Regions from separate parts of the Streptomyces lancefieldiae genome, predicted to be linked through region 3. Evidence: riboswitches for the same ligand, from Rfam matches in the RefSeq annotation. Region 3 holds a riboswitch; each other region holds the start of a gene.
What was found. A riboswitch is a leader RNA that binds a small molecule or an ion and turns the genes downstream of it on or off. The one in region 3 is predicted to bind cyclic di-AMP.
Positions count from the first base shown of each region.

Region 1: linked by a shared signal. The riboswitch ahead of RM812_RS01640 (M23 family metallopeptidase) and the one ahead of RM812_RS19175 (M23 family metallopeptidase) in region 3 are both predicted to bind cyclic di-AMP.
Region 2: linked by a shared signal. The riboswitch ahead of RM812_RS28770 (transglycosylase SLT domain-containing protein) and the one ahead of RM812_RS19175 (M23 family metallopeptidase) in region 3 are both predicted to bind cyclic di-AMP.
Region 4: linked by a shared signal. The riboswitch ahead of RM812_RS11945 (C40 family peptidase) and the one ahead of RM812_RS19175 (M23 family metallopeptidase) in region 3 are both predicted to bind cyclic di-AMP.

Region 1 covers NZ_JAVRFH010000001.1:308,469-313,845, forward strand. Annotated here, with positions in the region: gene RM812_RS01620 (helix-turn-helix domain-containing protein) at 1-362, shown strand, start outside; gene RM812_RS01625 (DUF6126 family protein) at 359-478, shown strand; gene RM812_RS01630 (tyrosine-protein phosphatase) at 503-1,300, opposite strand; partial or broken gene RM812_RS42985 (hypothetical protein) at 1,619-1,798, shown strand; gene RM812_RS42990 (GH36 C-terminal domain-containing protein) at 1,873-2,184, shown strand; cyclic di-AMP (ydaO/yuaA leader) riboswitch at 2,513-2,670, shown strand; gene RM812_RS01640 (M23 family metallopeptidase) at 2,675-3,553, shown strand; gene RM812_RS01645 (SGNH/GDSL hydrolase family protein) at 3,794-4,579, shown strand; gene RM812_RS01650 (TetR/AcrR family transcriptional regulator) at 4,655-5,275, opposite strand; gene RM812_RS01655 (hypothetical protein) at 5,335-5,377, opposite strand, start outside.
Region 2 covers NZ_JAVRFH010000037.1:11,182-16,558, forward strand. Annotated here, with positions in the region: gene RM812_RS28765 (polyprenyl synthetase family protein) at 1-682, opposite strand, end outside; cyclic di-AMP (ydaO/yuaA leader) riboswitch at 1,395-1,562, shown strand; gene RM812_RS28770 (transglycosylase SLT domain-containing protein) at 1,567-2,058, shown strand; gene RM812_RS28775 (HAD family hydrolase) at 2,065-2,874, opposite strand; gene RM812_RS28780 (GNAT family N-acetyltransferase) at 3,152-4,216, shown strand; gene RM812_RS28785 (glycosyltransferase) at 4,261-5,377, shown strand, end outside.
Region 3 covers NZ_JAVRFH010000018.1:27,001-32,377, forward strand. Annotated here, with positions in the region: gene RM812_RS19160 (bifunctional acetate--CoA ligase family protein/GNAT family N-acetyltransferase) at 1-906, opposite strand, end outside; gene RM812_RS19165 (HPr family phosphocarrier protein) at 1,084-1,365, shown strand; gene RM812_RS19170 (GntR family transcriptional regulator) at 1,490-2,188, opposite strand; gene RM812_RS19175 (M23 family metallopeptidase) at 2,377-3,141, opposite strand; cyclic di-AMP (ydaO/yuaA leader) riboswitch at 3,154-3,318, opposite strand; gene RM812_RS19180 (M16 family metallopeptidase) at 3,509-4,897, opposite strand; gene RM812_RS19185 (M16 family metallopeptidase) at 4,894-5,377, opposite strand, start outside.
Region 4 covers NZ_JAVRFH010000009.1:167,588-172,964, reverse strand. Annotated here, with positions in the region: gene RM812_RS11965 (8-amino-7-oxononanoate synthase) at 1-387, shown strand, start outside; gene RM812_RS11960 (DUF397 domain-containing protein) at 431-661, opposite strand; gene RM812_RS11955 (helix-turn-helix domain-containing protein) at 695-1,555, opposite strand; gene RM812_RS11950 (ATP-binding protein) at 1,769-2,260, shown strand; gene RM812_RS11945 (C40 family peptidase) at 2,324-2,797, opposite strand; cyclic di-AMP (ydaO/yuaA leader) riboswitch at 2,801-2,943, opposite strand; gene RM812_RS11940 (ATP-dependent Clp protease proteolytic subunit) at 3,395-3,721, opposite strand; gene RM812_RS11935 (ABC transporter permease) at 3,839-4,840, opposite strand; gene RM812_RS11930 (TetR/AcrR family transcriptional regulator) at 4,945-5,377, shown strand, end outside.

The DNA of each region.
Region 1 (5,377 bases), on a different contig from region 3:
TCGTGCGCGCCGACGCCATGGAGCCGACGGAGGCGGGCGGCTGGACGTACTGGCAGGCGGGAGGGGCCGGCCGCGGGATGCAGGCCCTGCGCGTCCATGTGCCGCACGGCTCCCAGGGCGACATCGTGCGGGTGCACCCCGGTGAGGAGTGGCTGTATGTCCTCAGGGGCCGGCTGCGGCTGCGCCTCGGGGACACGGTGCACCGGCTCGGGCAGGGGGACAGCGCGCACTTCGACTCGCTGACCCCGCACCGGATCGCCGCACGGGACCCCGACGGGGTCGAGCTGCTCTTCGTCCACACCCTGTTGCAGAGCCCCACGGCCGCGCTGTGCCTCGGCCCGACCCCCGGAGAGATGCCATGAGCGCCATTCAGGACAAGTTTCCGCGTGCCCTGTGGGTACGACTCTTCATCTACATCGCCCTCGGGCACGTCTTCGGTGCCTTCCTGTACCTGCTGTTCGAGGTGGGGGCCAAGTAGCCGGCGACCGACCGGGCGCGTGGCTCAGTCCAGCATCCGCTCGCGCAGCCGCTCCCGGGTCTCCGGAGTGACCCGCAGGCCCTTCTCCAGGTAGGCGTCGACCCCGCCCCAGGTCTCCTCCACGGTCTCGAAGGCCGCCGTCAGATACTCGGCGCGCGCGTCGAACAGCGGGTTGAGCAGCTCCATGACCTCGGGGGAGTACGCCGAGGCGGCGGAGCTGCTGCGGTGCACCTTGTAGCGGCGGTGGGCGGCGTTCGACTTCAGGTAGTCCTCGACGACGGCCTCGCGTTCGACGCCGAGGGCGAGCAGGGTGATCGCGATCGACAGGCCCGCGCGGTCCTTGCCGGCCGCGCAGTGCATCAGGGCGGGGACGCTGTCCTCGGCGAGTGCGTGCAGCACCCGGGAGTGCTCCGCCGTGCGCTCCTTGATGATCGTGCGGTAGGAGCCGATCATCCGCTGGGCGCCCTTGTCGTCCGCCAGGATCTCGCGCAGCTGGTCGAGGTCGCCGTCGCGGACCATCTTCCAGAACTCGGCGCCGTCGGCCGGATCGCTCAGCGGCAGGTTCACGTTGCGCACGCCCGGAAGCTCGACGTCCGGACCCTCGAGCTTCTGGTCGGCCGCGTTGCGGAAGTCGAAGACGGTGTGCAGGCCCAGTGAGGCCAGGAACGCCGTGTCCTCCCCGGTGGCGTGCGCCAGGTGACCGCTGCGGAACAGCACCCCCTGCCGCACCCGCCGCCCGTCCACGGTGGGCAGTCCGCCCAGATCGCGGAAGTTGCGCACACCGGCCAGCTCGGGCTCGGTCGACGGGACCTGCTGCGTCACGGGGGCTCCTCCCACTCCGCCCCGCCGGCGCTGCTCGACGACGGGCGCCACTCGACGATACGGCATCTCTTGCCTGGGGCAATGAGTTGTCCACAGGGCATTGCGGGAGGACCGCACCAGTGGCAACGATGTTGGTATCTGAGCGAACCTGTTCGCATCCGTTTCTTCCTTGTGGGGGCCTGATGCCGGAGATCTCCGAAGACGGCCGCACCTGGCTCCGCACCGGACCGGGCAGCGCCTACGCCCTTCACCTCACCGGACGCGACGAGCTCGTGCATCTCCACTGGGGCCCGCGCATCGCGCTCCCGGCGCCTCGGGGTGCTCGCCCGCACGGACCAGGTGTGGACGTCTGACAACACCGACCCGCTCGACCGACTCGCCGTCCAGGAGGGCTCAGTCGGATCCACCCGGCGCGGGTCACGGCCGCCTGGGTCACCGACAGCCCCCAACGCCATGCGCAACGGCCGGGTCGGCTCCCTGCGCTTCCGGTTCGTCAGCGCGATGGCCGGGGTCGGCATCGGCGGCGACCTCACGAAGTGGACCGAGGCGGAGCCGGCCGAGGCCCGGGACCGGTGGCTCTCCACGAGGGGATCCGGCCCCTCGTGCGGCGCGGCGACCTCTACCGGCTGCGGCCTCCGCGGGGCGGGCTCAGTGCCGTGCAGTACGTGTTCGGCGACGGGACCGCCGTCCTCGCCCGGCTGCAGGCCCAGCACCACGGCGAGCCCGTACCCGCGCCGAGGTGGCGCGGGCTCGACCCGGAAGCACCGTACGCATGCCGTGAAACGGGTGAAGTGCATCGAGGGGCGGTCCCGCTGCACCACGGTGTGTGCCTCGCTCTGCGTGGGGACCTCGACGCCACGGTCATCCGGCTGCGCCGCATCTGAGCCTTCTGACTCTTTTGGCTCTTCTGTCCGAAATTGACGCCTTCCTTCCAACTCGCTCTGGAATAAAAGAGGCTGGGGCGGTCTCGGGTGAGCAGCGTCATATCCGTGACGGTGCGTTGTTCGTCATGCTCACGTAATTCTGGCGGTTTTCAAGGCCGTTTACGTGAAGGGCCGCATGTGAAATCGACGGAGTGTGACCGGCGATTCCCGCAATGGATCACATGAAAGTCCCGCCCCAGGAAAGTCACGCTTGTCCCTGGGAGTCCTGGTCCCTTACGTTCACCACCGATCCGGACGGACGCCTAATCCTGCCGCCGACCGGAGCCCCACTCATCCATCACCCGTACCCGGCAGGAGCGGGGGACCCACAGGTACCACTGCCTGTTCCGGTTCCCGGAACGGCTCGGGGTAAAGCCGCGCTTCGGCGCGGCCGGGCATCTCCAGCCCGCACCCGACAGCTCACCTCGCAGGCGCCGGAGAGGAATCCGCCATGCCCGCGAAGGGTAAGCACCGCCGTACCAGGGCCATGCGCCTCACCCGAACCCTCGCCGTCGCCGGAACCGGTGGCGCCGCGCTCGCCCTCCCGCTGATGGGTGCCGCCGGTGCCCAGGCCGCTCCCGCGCAGTCCGTCTCCGAGCAGGCCGCGCAGTCCCTCCCGACGACGGCCGAGCAGGCCGCCGGGAACAGCGCCGGGAAGAACTCGGGCGCGACGACGTACACCGTGCGGAGCGGTGACTACCTGTCGAAGATCGCTGACGAGCAGCACGTCGACGGCGGCTGGAAGAAGCTCTACTCGGACAACCGCCAGGTCATCGGCTCCGACCCGGCGTTGATCCACCCGGGCCTCGAGCTGTCGATCGGCCAGAAGGCCGCGGACGAGTCCGCCGAGAAGCCCGCGGCGCCGAAGAGCACCGCGCCGAAGAGCGCCGCGTCGGACAGCACCGAGCCGGAGAAGTCGTCGAACGGTTACACCTCCCCCGTCGCCGGCGGCAGCGTCGGTACGCCGTACCACCAGTCGGGCAGCATGTGGTCCAGCGGCTACCACACCGGCACGGACTTCGTCGTCCCGACCGGCACCTCGCTCAAGGCCGTCGGCGCGGGCACGGTCGTCTCCGCCGGCTGGGGCGGCGCGTACGGCAACCAGGTCGTCATCAAGCTCGCCGACGGCCACTACGCCCAGTACGCCCACCTGTCCTCGCTCTCCGTCTCCGCCGGCCAGTCGGTGACGGCGGGCCAGCAGGTCGGCCTCTCGGGCGCCACCGGCAACGTGACCGGCCCGCACCTGCACTTCGAGATCCGCACCACGCCGGACTACGGCTCGGACGTGGACCCGCTGTCCTACTTGCGCTCGCACGGCGTCTCGGTCTGACGCCGGTTTCGGCGCGGCCTCCGCGCCACCGAAGGCCGGACCCCGATCCCCGGGTCCGGCCTTCGGCCTACGGTCCGTCTTCGGCCTGTCGTCGGTCTTCCGCGTATTCCGGAATTGACGAACACTTTAGGCGTGGTTTTTCTCACCGCCCGTCAACCCCTTCCTACGGTCGCGTAGGTCACATTCCACGGTGAATCATGGGCCGATGTGGCAGACGATTCGAAGAGTGACAGCAGAGCAGTGATCGGGTCGTACGTGGCGGTGGGGGACAGCTTCACCGAGGGCGTCGGCGACCCCGGCCCCGACGGGGCGTTCGTCGGCTGGGCCGACCGGTTCGCCGTCCTGCTCGCGGACCGGCGCCCCGAGGGCGACTTCACGTACACGAACCTCGCCGTGCGCGGCAGGCTGCTCGACCAGATCGTGGCGGAGCAGGTCCCGCGGGCCGTCGAACTCGCACCGGACCTGGTCTCGTTCTGTGCGGGCGGCAACGACATCATCCGGCCCGGCACCGACCCCGACGAGGTGGCCGAGCGGTTCGAACGGGCGGTGTCCGCGCTGACCGCCGCGGCCGGCACCGTCCTGGTGACGACCGGGTTCGACACCCGCAAGGTGCCCGTCCTCAAGCATCTGCGCGGCAAGATCGCCACGTACAACGGACACGTGCGCGCCGTCGCCGACCGCTACGGCTGCCCGGTGCTCGACCTCTGGTCGCTCCGGAGCGTCCAGGACCGCAGGGCGTGGGACGCGGACCGGCTGCACCTCTCGGCGGAGGGCCACACACGTGTGGCGCTGCGCGCGGGCCAGGTCCTCGGCCTCAGCATCCCGGCCGACCCGGACCAGCCCTGGCCGCCGCTGCCGCCCCGCGGCACCCTCGACGTCCGGCGGGACGACGTGCACTGGGCACGCGAGTACCTGGTGCCGTGGATCGGACGCCGGCTGCGCGGAGAGTCCTCGGGAGACCACGTGACCGCCAAGGGGACGCTGTCGCCGGACGACATCAAGTCGCGCATCGACGCGGTGGCCTGAAGGCGGGACGGGGACGGGGGACAGGGAGGCAGACGGGGACGGGGCGCAGCAGCGGAGATCCCGGGGCCGGGCGGCTCATCGCGGCGATGCCGTCAACGCCTCCCGTGCCAGGCCCAGTTCCCGGGCGAGCGCCTCGTCCGTCCACTCCTGTGCCTGGGCCCGTGTCACCGCGCCCGCGTACGACGTCAGCTGCACGGCCAACCCGTCGAGCAGGGCCGTCAGTCGCAGGGCGGCGCCGTCGGGGTCCGGGCACGGGAACTCCCCGGCGGCCACGCCCTCCGCGATGACCTCGGCGATCGCCGCCTTCCACTGCCGGTCGAGCTCCCGCGCGACCTCACGCAGGTCGGGCTCGCGCAGGGCCACGGCCCAGCTCTCGATCCACAGCCGCCAGCCCTTGGCCTGCCCGGTGGGGGCGTACCACCGCACGGCCGTCCGCAGGCGGCGCAGCGCCGACGTACGGCGGCCCAGCAGCTTGCGCAGATGGGCGAGATCGTCCTCGGCGGCGTGCGCGAAGGCGGCGGCGACCAGCTTCTCCTTCGTCGAGAAGTGATAGAGCACCAGTGCGTTGCTGACACCGAGCGCGGCGGCCACGTCGGCGATCCGCAACGCCGCCACGCCCCGCGCCGATATCTGCTCGATGGCCGCGCACAGCAGCTCCTCGCGCCGCTCCGTCACACTCAACCGGACTCTCGCCACGCCCGTCAGCCTATACAGGCGCCCGGACGTGCGGCGACGCCCGCCTCCGGCCCCTGGATTCAGTCCGTCGCGGCGGCGGCACCGGCCCCGCGGCCCGTGTCG
Region 2 (5,377 bases), on a different contig from region 3:
CGGAGGCGATGTCCAGGACGTCGTCCGCGAGCTGGAAGGCGACGCCGAGGCGCTCGCCGTACTGGGTCAGCACGTCCACGACCGTCTCGTCGGCGCCGGACATCATCGCGCCGAACCGGCAGGAGACCGCCACCAGCGACCCCGTCTTGCCGCCCAGCACGTCCAGGTAGTGGTCGACCGGGTCGCGCCCGTCCTGCGGGCCCGCCGTCTCCAGGATCTGGCCGGTGACCAGCCGCTCGAACGCGAGGGCCTGCACCCGGACCGCCTCGGGCCCGAGGTCGGCGAGGATCTGGGAGGCGCGGGCGAAGAGGAAGTCGCCGGTGAGGACCGCGACCGAGTTGCCCCAGCGGGTGTTCGCGCTGGGCACCCCGCGCCGCACGGCGGCCTCGTCCATCACGTCGTCGTGGTACAGCGTGGCGAGGTGGGTCAGCTCCACGACCACGGCCGAGGGCACGATCCCGGGGGCGTAGGGGTCGCCGAACTGGGACGCGAGCATCACCAGCAGTGGCCGGAACCGCTTGCCTCCGGCACGTACCAGGTGCTGGGCGGCCTCGGTGATGAAGGGAACCTCGCTTTTGGTTGCCTCAAGCAACCCTTCCTCGACAGCCACCAATCCGGCCTGGACATCGGCTTCCAGAGCCTGGTCCCGCACGCTCAGCCCGAACGGCCCGACGACGGTCACGAGGGGTCTCCTGTCTGCTGGTGTCTACTGGCGATTACCTGGCTTGTCGATAGGTCGCTGCCACCACTCGAGCCAGCGTATCCGGTCACGTTTCGATCACCGCTAGCGCCCACCGTTACAGGCCGGTCGGTATCGGATCATGCGCGCTATGTTTTTGATCAGCTGATATGAGCAGATATTGATCGACATCACTCGAGGGTCTCGATACGGGGCACGGTGGCCGGAAGCCGCCACCGAAGATCCCATCACCGCTCCCCGGGGTCCGCACTCCGGGAGCGTCACCCACTCGGCACACACACCCCCCTCCCCCTCTCGAACGGATGCCCGCACAGCATGCGGGAACACCCGCAGGGGCGCGACACGAGACACGAGGAGCGGTCGGCCGGGCCGGACCGCCGGCCGGCTGCCGACGCCCTCACCACCGGCAGCCGGTTGACGCCCAGTTGGGCCTAATGCCCGATTTGCCACTCTTCTCGGGTCCCGTGAGTTGGCTCACGTCGCCCCACCCGTCGCCGACCCCGCCGCGAACCGTGTCTCCCCTTTGCCCCGTAAGCCAGTTGAGGCTTGGCAACCGCAAAGGATCAAGCACCCCAAACGCCCCAGAACAAGGTCAACAGGCACGTTGGGTGATTCCTGCACTTGTTTCGGACATGTGCTCTCGCATACGTTCCCGGCCAGTCGGGCGGACGCCGAATCCTGCCACCGCCGGACGCACAGTCATCCACCAACACACTCGCAGGCAGGAGCGGGGGACCCAGGTAAGTCGCCGCGCCGGTCACCACCGGAGCGGCTCGGGGTGAAGCCGTGCCCGACAGGGCGCGGCCGGGCACCTCCCCGCCCGAACCCGACAGCTCACCTCGCAGGCGTAAGGAGAGGGACTCAACATGTCTGCCAACGGTCAGAACCGTCACGCCCGGACCACCCGCCTCGCCCGCAAGCTCGCCCTGGCCGGCACCGGCGCCGCCGTACTCGCCCTGCCGCTCATCGGCGCCACCGGCGCGTCCGCGGCCACCCCGGCCGCCGCCACGACCGCCACCACGGCGACGACGACGTACCCGAACAACCTCGACGGCTGGATCCGGGAGTCGCTCGACATCATGGCGCAGCACGGCATCCCCGGGTCGTACGAGGGCATCCACCGCAACATCATGCGGGAGTCGTCCGGCAACCCGCTCGCCATCAACAACTGGGACATCAACGCCGTCAACGGCACCCCGTCCAAGGGCCTGCTCCAGGTGATCGACCCGACCTTCCGGGCGTACCACGTGGAGGGCACCTCCTGGGACCCGTACGACCCGGTCGCCAACATCACCGCGGCCTGCAACTACGCGGCCGACCGTTACGGCTCGATGGACAACGTCTTCGGCGCCTACTGAGCCGCACTAGGACATCGCGAAGACACGCTCGAGGACGACGGCCACGCCGTCGTCCTCGTTCGTCAAGGTGACCTCGTCGGCCACCGCCTTGAGTTCCGGGTGGGCGCCGGCCATGGCGACGCCGTGGGCCGCCCAGTGGAACATGGGGATGTCGTTGGGCATGTCCCCGAAGGCGATGGTCCGGCGCCGGGACAGGCCCAGGTGCTCGGCGGCCAGCGCCAGACCGGTCGCCTTGGTGATGCCGCACGGCTGGAGTTCCACCGTCCCCGGCCCCGACATCGTGACCGTCGCGAGGGAACCGACCACCGTGCGGGCCGTCGCCGCCAACTCGTCGTCGGACAGATCGGGATGGCGCAGCAGCACCTTGCTGATCGGCGCGCTCCACAGCTCGTCGCGCCGCTCGACCCGCACCGCCGGCAGCGTCGGGTGGGGCATCAGGTACCCCGGCTCGATGAGCGTCAGGCCGTCGACGCCGTCCTGGTCGGCCGCGGCGTACACCTGCCCCACCTCCGCCTCGATCTTGCCGAGCGCGGTCTCGGCCAGCTCCCGGTCCAGGGTGACCGACCACAGCATCCGGTGCGCGCCGGCGTCGTACACCTGCGCGCCCTGTCCGCACACCGCGAGCCCCGTGCAGCCGAGGCGGTCGAGCAGGGCCCGCACCCTGGGCGCCGGCCGCCCGGTCACCACCAGATGCCGCGCACCGGCCTCACCCACCCGCGCCAGCGCGGCCAGCGACCGGTCGGAGACGGTGTCGTCGCCGCGGAGCAGCGTGCCGTCGAGGTCGGTGGCGACGAGTGAATACGCGGTGCGGTCCATGATCAGAGAATACGGACGCCGCACCTGTCCGACTCACCGGCGATCGCATCCGAACGAGGACGCACGACTACGTACGACAAGGCGCGAGGACGGCGCGAGGACAGCCCGAACGTGTCCGAAACCTGTCACATCATCGGCTACAGCCGGTTAAAGGCCTGTGCACCGATTGGCAACAACATCTGCCGCTACCTACCCTGCGGGGCGGCCCCGGGGGTACCTTCCTGTTGTCCAGGGGGGACTTGATCGGGGGGTCGGGTTGAACGGCGGACGTGTACGCGTGCTCAGGCCACAGGAGCTGGGCGAGGGGGAACGGCAGCACTGGCGCGAGCTGCGCGCCAGGTCGACGGCGCCGCGCAACCCGTTCATGGAACCGGAGTTCACCGACGTCGTGGGCCGGGTACGGCCGCGGGCGCGGGTGGCGGTGCTGTACGACGGCGGTGAGGCGGCCGGTTTCCTGCCGCACGAACGCGGACCACTGGGCCAGGGCCGGGCGATCGGGCTCGGGGTGTCGGACTGCCAGGGCGCGGTGCTGCGCCCGGGACTCACCCCGGACACCCGCCAACTCCTGCGGGCCTGCGCCCTGTCGAGCTTCGCCTTCGACAACCTGGAGGCGGAGCAGGAGCTGTTCGTGCCGCACGCCGCCGAGGAACACACCGCCTACGTCATCGACGTGGAGAAGGGGTACGAGGCGTACGAGAGCGTGCTGCGCGCCCAGTCGCCGAAGTTCCTGAAGACCACCCTCGCCAAGGAGCGCAGGCTCGGCCGCCAGGTCGGGGACGTGCGCTTCGTGTTCGACGAGCGCGAACCGGCCGCGCTGCGCACGCTCATGGAGTGGAAGTCGGCGCAGTACCGCAGGACGGGCCGACGGGACCGGTTCGCGCAGGAGTGGATCAGCCGGCTCGTCGCCCGGCTGGCCGAGACCCGGGCGCCGGAGTGCACCGGCACCCTGTCCGTGCTCTACGCCGGCGGCCGACCGGTCGCCGCCCACTTCGGGCTGCGCTCGGCGACGGTCCTGGCGTGCTGGTTCCCGGCCTACGACCTCGACTTCGCCAAGTACTCGCCGGGGCTGGTACTGCATCTGCGGATGGCCGAGGCGGCCGCCGCCGAGGGCATCGGCATGCTCGACATGGGGCGTGGGGCTGCGGAGTACAAGGACTCGCTGAAGACCGGCGAACTTCCCGTGTACGAGGGATCGGCAACCCGCCCGGGGGCGGGGGCCGCGCTGCACTGGCTCGGCCGCGAACCGGCCCGCCGCGCGCACGGCTTCGTGCGCACCCGTCCCCGGCTGGCCTCGCTGGCGGCACGGACGTTGAAGGGCATGGCCCGGCTGCGCCGGTCATGACGGGCCGTGTGCGGCCCAGGGGCTTCGAGCGAGGGGGTGGGCGCGTGTCCCGAACGGCACGTGCGCGACAGGAGACGCAAGAGGAGATCGCCCGGTTTCTGAGCATCGGGCCGGTCCAGGTCGCCGAGCTGGACCTGGGCGCCGAGGCGGGGGGCCTCAGACCCGGGCCCGGCAGTCCTCCGGTGACGTCCGGCGCGGTCTTCGTGCTGGTCAGGAGGGACGGCCGGCCCGTCGGCACACTGCTGGGGCAGGTACCGGAGGGGGCTGATCCGGCTGAGGTGCTGGCGGGGCCGGCCGGCGCCATGCTGGAGGGGGCGCCTCACGAGGCGGTGCGCGGGGCGGCCTGCGAGGCCCACGGCGAGCCGGTGCCCGGGGCGGACGACGGGACGCTCGGCGATGCGGGCCGTGTGGCCAACGGCGAGGCGGACGACGCGAAAAGCGGCCAGGTGGCGCGCGGTGCGCCGCCCGCCAGTGTCGTGGTCGCCACCCGGGAGCGCGCCGGCCAACTCGCCCGCGCACTGGACTCGCTGCTCGCACAGGACCACCCGGACTTCGAGATCGTCGTCGTGGACAACGCGCCCGTGACCCGGGAGACCCGGGAGCTGGTCGAGCGCAAGTACGGCGAGCGGGTGCGGTACGTGTGCGAACCGCACCCCGGCCTCGCGGTCGCGCACAACCGGGGGCTCGCCGCCGTGCGGCGCGAGGTGGTCGCCTTCACCGACGACGACGTGGTCGCCGACCCGCGCTGGCTCACCGAACTGACCTCGCCCTTCGCCGCCGACCCGCGCCTGGGATGCGCGACCGGGCTGATCCTGCCCGCGCGGCTGGGCACCCCGGCGCAGGTGCTGCTGGAGAGCCACGGCGGCTTCGCCAAGGGCTTCACCCCGCGGACGTACGACCCGCGGCGACCGCCCGCCGACGAGCCGCTGTTCCCGTTCACCGCGGGACGCTTCGGCTCCGGCGCCAACATGGCCTTCCGTACGAACGCGCTGCGTGCGGTCGGCGGCTTCGACCCGGCGACCGGCGCGGGCACGCGCGCGCGGGGCGGCGACGACCTCTACGGGTTCGTCCGCGTCCTCGCCCAGGGACACCGGCTGCGCTACACCCCCTCGGCGTTGGTGTGGCACCACCACCGGGAGACCTGGCGCGACCTGGAGACCC
Region 3 (5,377 bases):
CTCCGCGGGCACGGTGACGACGGCGAGGTCGACGGGCCCGTCGATGTCGCGCACCGAGCGGCGCGCGGGCACCCCGTCGAGTTCCCCGCGCTCCTCGGGGAAGGCCTTGTTCACGGCGTACAGCCGGCCGGTGTAGCCCGCGTCACGGATGTTGCCGAGGATGCTGCGGCCGACGCCGCCCGGCGCGCGGCCGGTGCCGACGACCGCCACCGAGCCGGGCTGGAGCAGCCGCTGAACGGACCGCGCCTCCGCGCGGTGTTCGCGCGCGTACTGCACGGCGAGCGAGCGGTCGGTGGGTTCGAGGTCGAACTCCAGGCGGACCACGCCGTCCTCGAAGCTGCGTTTCTGGGTGTACCCCGCGTCCATGAACACCTTGATCATCTTGGTGTTGGCGGGCAGCACCTCCGCGGCGAAGCGGCGGATGCCGCGCTCACGCGCGACGGCCGCGATGTGTTCCAGGAGCGCCGAGGCGACGCCGCGCCCCTGGTGCGCGTCCTGGACGAGGAAGGCGACCTCGGCCTCGTCGGAGACGGGAGGGGCGGGCGCGAAGCGCCCTCCGGCAAGGGTGGTGGTGGGCGACGGGTGGGACGACGCGGACGTTCCACCCGCGCCGATGCGGTCGTAGCGTACGGTGGCGATGAACTCGCCGCCGATCGTGGCCGCGAGTCCCACCCGGTCCACGAAGTCGTGGTGCGTGAAGCGGTGGACGTCCTTGGCGGACAGGCGAGGGTACGGCGCGAAGAAGCGGTAGTACTTCGACTCGTCGGAGACCTGCTCGTAGAAGCTGACCAGGCGCTCGGCGTCATCAACGGTGATGGGGCGGACGCGCGCGGTGCCGCCGTCGCGCAGCACCACGTCGGCTTCCCAGTGGGCGGGATACTCGTGCCGGTCCGACGAGGTCTGCATGGGCCCCAGAGTACGGCTCGCGTGCGACAACGGCGCGAGGCAGTCTGTGGGGACGGAAGGTCGGGCCGAGGCCGCGGTCCGACGGCCACCACCCCCGCAGAGCGTGTCCGTCCGGGCATGCTTCACGATGTGGGAAACTGGTCTAGACAACCCTGAACACCTGAAGGGCAGCATCACATGGCTGAGCGCCGCGTCAACGTCGGCTGGGCCGAGGGTCTCCACGCCCGCCCCGCCTCCATCTTCGTCCGAGCCGCCACGGCCACAGGCGTCCCGGTGACGATCGCCAAGGCCGACGGGTCCCCCGTCAACGCGGCCTCCATGCTGGCCGTCCTCGGCCTCGGCGCCCAGGGCGGCGAGGAGATCGTCCTCGCCTCCGACGCCGAGGGTGCGGACGCCGCCCTGGAGCGGCTGGCGAAGCTGGTCTCCGAGGGCCTCGAGGAACTCCCCGAGACCGTCTGAGCGACAGCAGCACCGAAAGGCCCACCCCGGACCGGACCACGGGGCGGGCCTTTCGTTTTCCCCTTTTCCGGGCAGCAGGAAATAGCCCCCGAAATTGACTCCTCTTTTGTATACGGTGCCCGTGTTAATGCCGCGGGCTCGACATGTTTACGGGACGTTGCGAGTTCCTCACACGCCCCGCCCGCTGCTCACCGCCGGAGGCGAACCGCAAGCGGTGCGCCGGCGCGGACCGCTCGGTGTGCAGTGCCATGAGCGCCCGCGCGCGCTCGGCGTCGCCCCGGGCCACCGCGTCCACGATCGCGCCGTGCTCCGCCCAGTACTCCACCGGTCCGGTCGGCGCGTCCACGACGTACATCCAGGCGATCTTGTGGCGCAGTTGGGTCAGCAGCGCCGTCAGGGAGGGGCTGCCGGCGGCCTGCGCGAGGGTCTCGTGGAACCAGCCGCCCAGTGAGCGCAGGTCCTCGCCACTGCCCCGCCTGGCGCGTTCCTGTCCCAGCCTGACCAGCCCGCGCAGTACCTTCAGGTGGGCCTCGGTGCGGCGCCGGGCGGCCCGGGAGGCGCCGAGGGGTTCCAGGAGCGTACGCGTCTCCAGCAGGTCGGCGGCCTCCTGTGCGGTCGGCTCCGCCACGCACGCGCCCGCGTGCCGCCGGGTCACCACGAACCCCTCGGCCTCCAGCGTACGCAGCGCCTCGCGGACGGGGACGCGGGAGACGCCGTAGTTGCGGGCGAGGAGTTCCTCGGTGAGCCGGCTGCCCCGCCCGTGGACGCCGGCGACGATGTCGTCCCGGATCGCCGTGCACACCGAGTGCGCCGGAATACGCATGACCGACCTCCGTCTTAATCCCCGTGAAACGTCGACGATGGACGTGTGTTCCGTGACTCTAGGCCAATGGGGCTGGCATTCGGACGGCGCGGCGGATTTCATGGATATTTTTTGGACAGCACCGCGCCCGGAAATCCGAAAGCCCCGGCTCGGGGAGCCGGGGCTTTCGGTTGCCGTACCGTCCGTCGTCACACGTTCACGCCGTGGGAGCGGAGGTAGGCGACGGGGTCCATGTCCGAGCCGTACTCGGGGCTCGTGCGGGCCTCGAAGTGCAGGTGCGGTCCGGTGACGTTGCCGGTGGCGCCGGAGAGGCCGATCTGCTGGCCCGGGACGACCGACTGGCCCACCGAGACGCCGATGGACGACAGGTGGCCGTACTGGGTGTAGGTGCCGTCGTGCATCTTGATCACGACCTGGTTGCCGTACGCGCCGCCCCAGCCGGCCTCGACGACCGTGCCGACGCCGACGGCGTGCACGGAGGTGCCTCTGGAGGCGTGGAAGTCGATGCCGGTGTGACTGCCGGAGGACCACAGGGAGCTGCCGGCCCGGTAGGCGGTGGAGACGTAGGAGGCGGTGATCGGCGACACGAAGGTGTTGAGGCGCTCGCGCTCCGCCTCACGCGCGGCGCGCTCCTTGGCCTCGCGCGCCTCCTTCGCCGCCTCGGCCGCCCGCTCGCGCGCGGCCTCCTCGGCCGCCTCTCGGGCGGCTGCGTCCAGGGCTGCCTGCTTCTGCGCGGCGGCCTGGGCGTCGATCTCGTCGGCCACGGAGTCGCCGATGGTGACGACCGGGGTGAGTCCGCTCTGCTCCGCCTCGGACTCGGCGGCGAGCGCCGGAGCCGCGAGGGTGCCGACGACGCCGGTGGTGGCGAGGGCCGCGACACCCGCCGCGCGGGCGGTGGTGCGGTGCACCCGGCTGGGACGGCGGTGCTTCCCGGTGGCGCGCGTGAACGCCATGTAGAGGCTGTTCCTTTCCTTCCCTCTCGCCTACCGGGTTAGCTGACGGGTTCGGAGCAGGAAGGTCTCCTACGGACCCCCTCGCTGCACGCGCGGGCATCCGATTCACCCCAGGGACTGCGATGGGTCCCCGGCTCCCCTGGCTCGCGCCGTACGGGGACTCGGCGATGACTGTCCGGTGCCGCGGGTGCGGCGCACTGCCTGACGAACAGCCCGGACGACGCTAAACGCGGCTGCCTTCAATCCTCAAACGCAACAGGCTTTTTGTAGCGCATGCCACAGGGCAGACAGGCAGCCACTCCCTCAATTCGGACAAAAGGCGGCCCTGGTGACGCATTCGTCACCAGGGCCGCCGCGCTCGTGTGCCCTACTCGGCGGCCACCACGGTCACTTCGCCGATGCCGAGGGCTTCGACGGGCTCCTTGATCTGCGCCGCGTCACCGACGAGGACCGTCAGCAGTCGGTCCCCCGGGAAGGCGTTCACCACCGCCGCCGTGGCCTCCACGGTGCCGGTGGCGGCGAGTTGGCGGTAGAGCGTGGCCTGGTAGTCGTCGGGCAGGTGCTGCTCGACCTGGTCGGCCAGCGTGCTCGCCACGGCCGCCGCCGTCTCGTACTTCAGCGGCGCCACCCCGACCAGGTTCTGCACCGCGACGTCGCGCTCGGCGTCGGTGAGTCCGCCCTCGGCGAGCGTGCGCAGCACCGTCCACAGGTCCTGCAGGGCGGGGCCGGTGTTGGGGGTGTCGACGGAGCCGCTGATGGCGAGCAGGGCGGCGCCCGTGCCGTCGGGGGCGGACCGCAGGACCTGGCCGAAAGCCCGTACGCCGTAGGTGTATCCCTTCTCCTCGCGCAGGACGCGGTCCAGGCGGGAGGTGAGGGTGCCGCCCAGGCAGTAGGTGCCGAGCACCTGCGCGGGCCACACGCGGTCGTGCCGGTCGGCGCCGGTGCGCCCGATCAGCAGCTGCGTCTGGACCGCTCCGGGGCGGTCCACGACGACGACCCGGGCGGTGTCGTCGGCGGTCACCCGGGGCACGGGGCGCGGCTCGGCGGCGGAGCCGGTCCACGCGCCCAGCGTGTCGCCGAGCAGCGCGTCGAGGTCGACGCCGGTGAGGTCGCCGACGACCACGGCGGTGGCCGTGGCGGGGCGGACGTGCTTCTCGTAGAAGGCGCGTACGGCTCCCGAGTCGATGCTCGCGACCGTCTCCTCGGTGCCCTGGCGCGGGCGCGACATGCGCGCCTCGGCCGGGAACAGCTGCTTGTAGAGCTCCTTGGCCGCGCGGCGGGAGGGGTTGGCCAGCTCGTGCGGGATCTCGTCGAGGCGGTTGCGGACCAGCCGTTCCACTTCGCTGTCCGTGAACGCGGGCGCCCTGAGGGCGTCGGCGAGCAGGCCGAGTGCCCTGGCGAGACGTGAGGCCGGCACCTCCAGGCTCAGCCGGACGCCGGGGTGGTCGGCGTGCGCGTCGAGGGTGGCGCCGCAACGCTCCAGCTCGGCGGCGAACTCCTCCGCGGAATGCTTGTCGGTGCCCTCGGAGAAGGCGCGCGCCATGATCGTGGCGACGCCGTCGAGACCGGTCGGCTCGGCGTCCAGAGGTGCGTCGAGGAGTACTTCGACGGCGACGACCTGCTGGCCGGGGCGGTGGCAGCGCAGCACGGTGAGGCCGTTGGCGAGACTGCCGCGCTCGGGGGCCGGGAACGCCCACGGCTTGGGTTCACCGGCCTGCGGCTGCGCGTGGAATTCCATGGTGGCGAGCTCGGTCACTTGGCCGCCTCCTCGTTCTCGTCGGTGGCGTCGGTCTCGTCGGCGGCGGTCTCGTCGGCGGGGGCGGTGGGCTCGTAGACGAGCACCGCGCGGTTGTCGGGGCGCAGGCGGGCCTTGGCGACCTCCTGGACCTCCTCGGCCGTCACCTCGAGCACCCGCTGCACGGCGGTGAGGGCGAGCTGCGGGTCGCCGAACAGGACGGCGTACCGGCACAGTTCGTCGGCGCGGCCGGCGACCGTGCCGAGGCGGTCGAGCCACTCGCGCTCCAACTGGGCCTGGGCGCGCTCCATCTCCTCGGCCGTGGGACCCTCCTCGGCGAACCGGGCGAGCTCCTCGTCGATGGCGGTCTCGATGACCGGCACCTCGACGTCACCGGACGTCTTCACGTCCAGCCACCCCAGGGAGGGCGCCCCGGCGAGCCGCAGCAGGCCGAACCCGGCGGCCACGGCCGTGCGGTCGCGCCGCACCAGCCGGTTGTAC
Region 4 (5,377 bases), on a different contig from region 3:
GTCAACGCGGCCCGGACGTTCATCTTCGACACCGGCCTCGCCCCCGCGGCGGCGGGCTCGGCCCTGGCGGCGCTCACCCTGCTGCGCCGCGAGCCGCAGCGGGCGGCGCGGGCCCGGGAGGTGGCGGCCGACCTGTACGCCCGCCTGACCGCCCTGGGGCTGGAAGCGGTACGTCCGCACGCCGCGGTCGTCGCGGTGCGCGCCCCCTCCCCGGAGGGGGCCGTACGCTGGGCGGCCGACTGCCGGGCGGCCGGCCTGTCCGTGGGCTGTTTCCGTCCTCCTTCCGTGCCCGACGGCATCTCACGGCTCAGGCTGACCGCTCGTGCGGACCTCTCCGGGGATCAGATCGAACGCGCTGTACGGGTGATCGGCGAAACGCGACCATGAGTCGGCGTGACACGGCCGTGCGCCGCCCGATGCCCCGTCGGCGTCAGCGGCCGTGGATCCCGGCCGTGAACGACGCCCAGCTCTCGGGGGAGAAGAGCAGCGCGGGTCCGGCCGGGTCCTTGGAGTCGCGCACGGCGAGCAGTCCGGCCCAGGGGCCGGCCGACGGGCGGGCCGCCTCCACACAGTTGTTCGCTCCGGTGCTGTAGCTGCTGCGCAGCCACCGCACCCCGGGCAGTTCGGTACTGGCCCGGATGGTCCGGGGAAGTTCCGACACGGAGCCTGAATTGGTGCCTGACATGGTGCCTCCTTACGCGCCTGCCGCGGTCGCGGCGATGAAGTCCAACGAGTCCTCGGGCGAAAGGGCATGGGTCAAAAGGGCATCGAAGGCCTCGGTGTAGGCCTCCAGGTCTTCTTTCCGTTCGAGATGCAGGCTACTCGTCAAGTGGTCGAGAACAACCACGTCCAGATCAGAAGTGCGCGAAAAAGAGAAGATTACGAAAGGGCCGGTGACACCGATGTGCGCCCCGGCGGCGAACGGCAGTACCTGGAGCCGGACATGGGGGAGAGACGCGGCCTCGACCAGGCGCGCCAGCTGACGGGACATCACCCCGGGCCCGCCCACCTCCCGGCGCAGTACCGCCTCGTCCAGGACCGCGCTCAGTTCCAGGGGCCGCTGCGCCCGCAGCACGTCCTGCCGGGCGAGCCGGACCTCCACCAGCGTGTCCAGCCGCTTCTCGGGCAACCCGTCCACCGCGGCGCGGGTCACCGCGCGGGCGTACTCCGGCGTCTGCAGCAGGCCGGGGACCACCGTGGTCTCCAGCGTGCGCATCGCGCTCGCCTGGGACTCCAGGCTGATGAAGTCCCGGTACGTCGGCGGCAGCACCCCTCGATAGGCGTGCCACCAGTGGTTGCGGCCGCCCGTGTCGTCGGAGCCTGCCAGCATCACCAGTAACTCGCGCAACTGGGCGTCGTCCACCCCGAAGGCGTCCAGCAGTAACCGCACATCGGCCGGTTTCGCGCCGCTGGTCCCGGTCTCGATCCGGCTGACTTTCGACTGGTGCCAGCCCACCAGTCGGGCCGCCTCACCGCTGGTGATCCCCGCCGACGTGCGCAGGGCGCGCAGTTCGGCGCCCAGCTTCCGGCGACGCACCACGGGACCGTGCTGCATGGGCCACTCCCTTACTCCCTATGGTCCGCCCGAATACGCTCTGCCGTCGCAGAGTTCACCGCTTCGAGCGACAGATATATGCATATCTTGGGGGATCGCCGTCCTTCACCGCCCTGGGGTGGCAGTCTGGCGGCGAAGCACCAGTCCGGGACCGTACTCGAACCATCCGCTCCGTGTCGGACCGCGGTCCCGGGGGAAAGGGACGACGTCTCCATGGCAGACCATCTGGAAGCATCCGTCACTCTGCCGAGCGATCCCGCCTCGGTGGCCGCCGCGCGCACCTATGTGGTCGGCACGCTGGCGGAGTGGGGCCTGCCGGCGGACACCGAGGTGTCCGACACCGTCCGGCTCATCGTCTCCGAGCTTGCGACCAACGCGGTCCAGCACACGCTCGGACAGTCCCCCACCTTCACGGTGGACCTCGGGCTCGACCGTCGGTCACGGCTGCGCATCGGCGTCACCGACAGCCATCCCCGCTTCCCCAAGCGCCTGCCCGCCGCCGTCCAGCAGGACAACGGCCGGGGCATGGTGATCATCCGCTGGCTGACCGCGGAGTGCGGCGGCAAGCTGAGAGTCCGGCCCACGCGTGAGGGCGGCAAGACCGTCTCCATCGAACTGCCCTGGACACCCCTGGGCGGACCGGTGACCCCCGAACCGGTCACGGCCGCGGGACAGGTCGTGGGCGGCCAGGAGCCTCAGCCGTGAGGCGCCTCGGCGGCACACGGGCAGGTGACGACGGGTCAGGGCACCGTCACCTGCCCGGGCCCGCTACTTGACCCGGCCGTACCAGACGCTGCTGGTCCAGATCTTCTCCAGGCGTACCACGGCCCCGGTCTTCGGGGCGTGCCAGATCCTGCCCTTCCCGGCGTAGATGCCGACGTGGTAGACGCTGCTGCCCGAGTGGAAGAACACCAGGTCCCCGGACTTGCGATTCTTGGCGGAGACATGACGCGTCTTGTTGTACTGCTGGGCCGCGGTGCGCGGCAGCTTCTTGCCGGCCTTCTTGAACGAGTACAGCGTCAGGCCCGAGCAGTCGAACCTGCGTGGACCGGTGGCACCCCACATGTACGGGGAACCTTTCTTGGAGGCCGCGATCTTGAGGGCCTTGGTCGCATGGGTCGCCGCCGCTGCTTCGGAGGCGGCACCGGGGACCACGACGGATCCGCCCATGGCGGCGAGGGTGAGAGCTGAGGCCGTGCCCGCGCGGGCCATCAGGGACGGGACACGATTGAGCGTGGACATGCGCAACCCTTCGTCAGCCGCCTGTGAAGGGTGACCTGTCGGATTCGGGCTGGCGAAGTTGCCCGGCCGCACGAGTGCGGCTTCACCCCAAGGGCTGCTCGGCCCGGCGCCTCTCGCGGAGATCACCGTTCCGGCGGCCCGTCGTGCTCGGGTCCTCCACTCCTGCCGATCCACTCCTGTCGACCGGTCGTCCGGGCGGCGGCAGGACTCGGCGTCCGCCCGGACCGCCCCGCCGCTGCGGCGGGGGCTTGTCGTCAGTCACGGATCTTGTCTCCTCCGGTGGGAAATTCCCAACGGGACGTGCACTTTGTGTTGTTACTCGCCGTTCATCCGTTCGGGTGGGCGCATCCGGGTTCGAGCCACCGCCGAGTGCGTCGACGAACCGGGGACCTGCGGCGCAACGACTTGTTCCGCTGACCGGGAGGACACGGTGCGCAACTTCGGCCGGTCGGAAATCGGGGGTGTTCCTACGCCGAAAGGGGGTACGCCGTTTGGTCCGTTTCGGGCCCCTGCCGCCTGAACCGCCGGAAACGGCGGAAGCCTGACGCGCGGTCCGCCGTTCCCCGCTCGAGCACCCGAAGCCCAGGTACAGGTCGATCAGGTCGGCCTCCGCGCGGGTCGGGGCGGGCAGCGGCGGCGGTTCCGGTGGCAGCGTCGGCGGCTCACCTCAACGCCGGACGTCGGGAGCGTGGCCCTGCGGCCGGGCGCCGTCCGGTCCACCGGGCCGTGCTCCGGGGCCTGGTGCGCGTCCAGGTTCGCTGCCCGCTCGATGTCGGTGTTCACCCGCTCGGGAGTGCGGCCCGTGTGCCGTACGGGGATCCGCTCCAGGCGGGCGCGGATGTGGGCGAACGCGTCGGCGTGGAGGGCCGGATCACTTGCCTTCCCCTCCTTCGGGCCGGTGAACGGAGGTTGACTGGGCGTCACCCGGACGCCCCGGCAGTACGGCGCGCCGGCCCGGGGTGCCCGCCGCCGGCGGCCCCGCGGCGGAGGGACCGGCCTGCGCCGGGCAGCAGCACACCCTGGTCACCCCGGGCGCGGCCCTCAGACCGACCGGGCCGGCGCCGGGGCCCGGTCGGAGACGGGCGCCTCGCTGTGCGCGCGCCGGCGCAGTGTGCCGCCGAGCAGGACCGCACCCAGACCCAGTACGACCCACCACGTCAGCGTGAACACGGGTCCCGTGGCCGCGGCGCCGTCGAAGAAGGAGACCGAGCGCAGCAGTGAACCGCCCGCCCCCGGCGGCAGCCACTGGCCGATCGCCCCGGCCGGCCGGGGCAGCATCTCCGGGGCGGAGGCCACTCCCGAGAACGCGTTGCCCAGCAGCACCACCAGCAACGCGCCCAGGCCGATACCCGGCCGCCCGAGCAGCGCCCCGAGCCCGGCCGGGCCCGCGGCCACGGCCAGCGTCGACAGCCCGAGGACCCCGGCCACGGCCCACCAGTCGCCGGTGACCACCCCGAGCCAGCTGTGCGTGATCGCCGTCGCCACCAGGCCGGTCAGTGCGGCGGCGCCGACCAGTGTGCCCACCGCGCGCAGGCCGCGCAGCCCCAGCAGGGTCACCGTCGCACCGGCCGCGACTCCGGCCAGCGCGAGCGGCAGCACGCTCGCGCTCACGGCGGCGCCGCGCGGGTCCGCCTCGGGGGCGGGCACCACGTCGACGACCTGGACGGAGGCCCCGGTGGCGGACGCCTGTGCGCTCACCGCCTGCTGCAGCAGTTGGGCCACGGCGGGGCCGGCCGCGGACGCCGTGAGCAGTTTCGGGCCCCCGTCGGTCACGACCACCGCGCCGTACACCGTCCGCTCCTGGAGCGCGTCGCGGGCGGCGGCCTCGTCGGCGTAGCGGTGGATCTCGAAGGCGCCCTCCTTCTGGGTGAGTCGCTGCTCCATCTGCGCGACCGCGGCCGTCGGCCCCGCCACACCGAGCGGCAGATCGCGGGGTGCCGTGCGGGCGGCGGGCCAGGCGAAGGCCCAGAGGGCCAGCGCCACCATCACGGGGACCAGGACGACGATGGCGGCCATGCGGCGGCCGTGCGACGGGGACGACATGGGCGCTCCTTGTAAAAAGAAGATTCGTTCGTTTTACTTCCCGCTCCACCGTGCGGCGATCCGGGTTCCTTGTCAAGAAGGAATGTTCGTTTTAGGTTGGCTCCATGGCCCGCGTATCCCAGGCACACCTCGACGCCCGCCGTCGGCAGATCCTCGACGGCGCCGCGCGCTGCTTCGCCCGCAACGGCTTCCACGCCACGTCGATGCAGGACGTCCTGAAGGAGGTCGACCTGTCGGCGGGCGCCGTCTACCGCTACTTCAGCGGCAAGGAGGAGTTGATCGAGGCGATCGTCACCGAGGTGCTGGGCACGGTGCGGGACATGTACGAGCGGGCCGCGCTGGAGAGCCCGCCGCCCATGCCCGACGAGCTCATCGTCCGGACCCTGACCCACATGACGCAGGGACGGTCGGCCGTGGGGGAGGACGGTGAGTGGCTGTTCCCGAGGCTCATGATCCAGGTCTGGGCCGAGACGCTGCGCAACGAACAGCTGTCGGCCACCCTGAGCGAGGGCTTCGGCAAGGTCAGGGCGGCCTGGG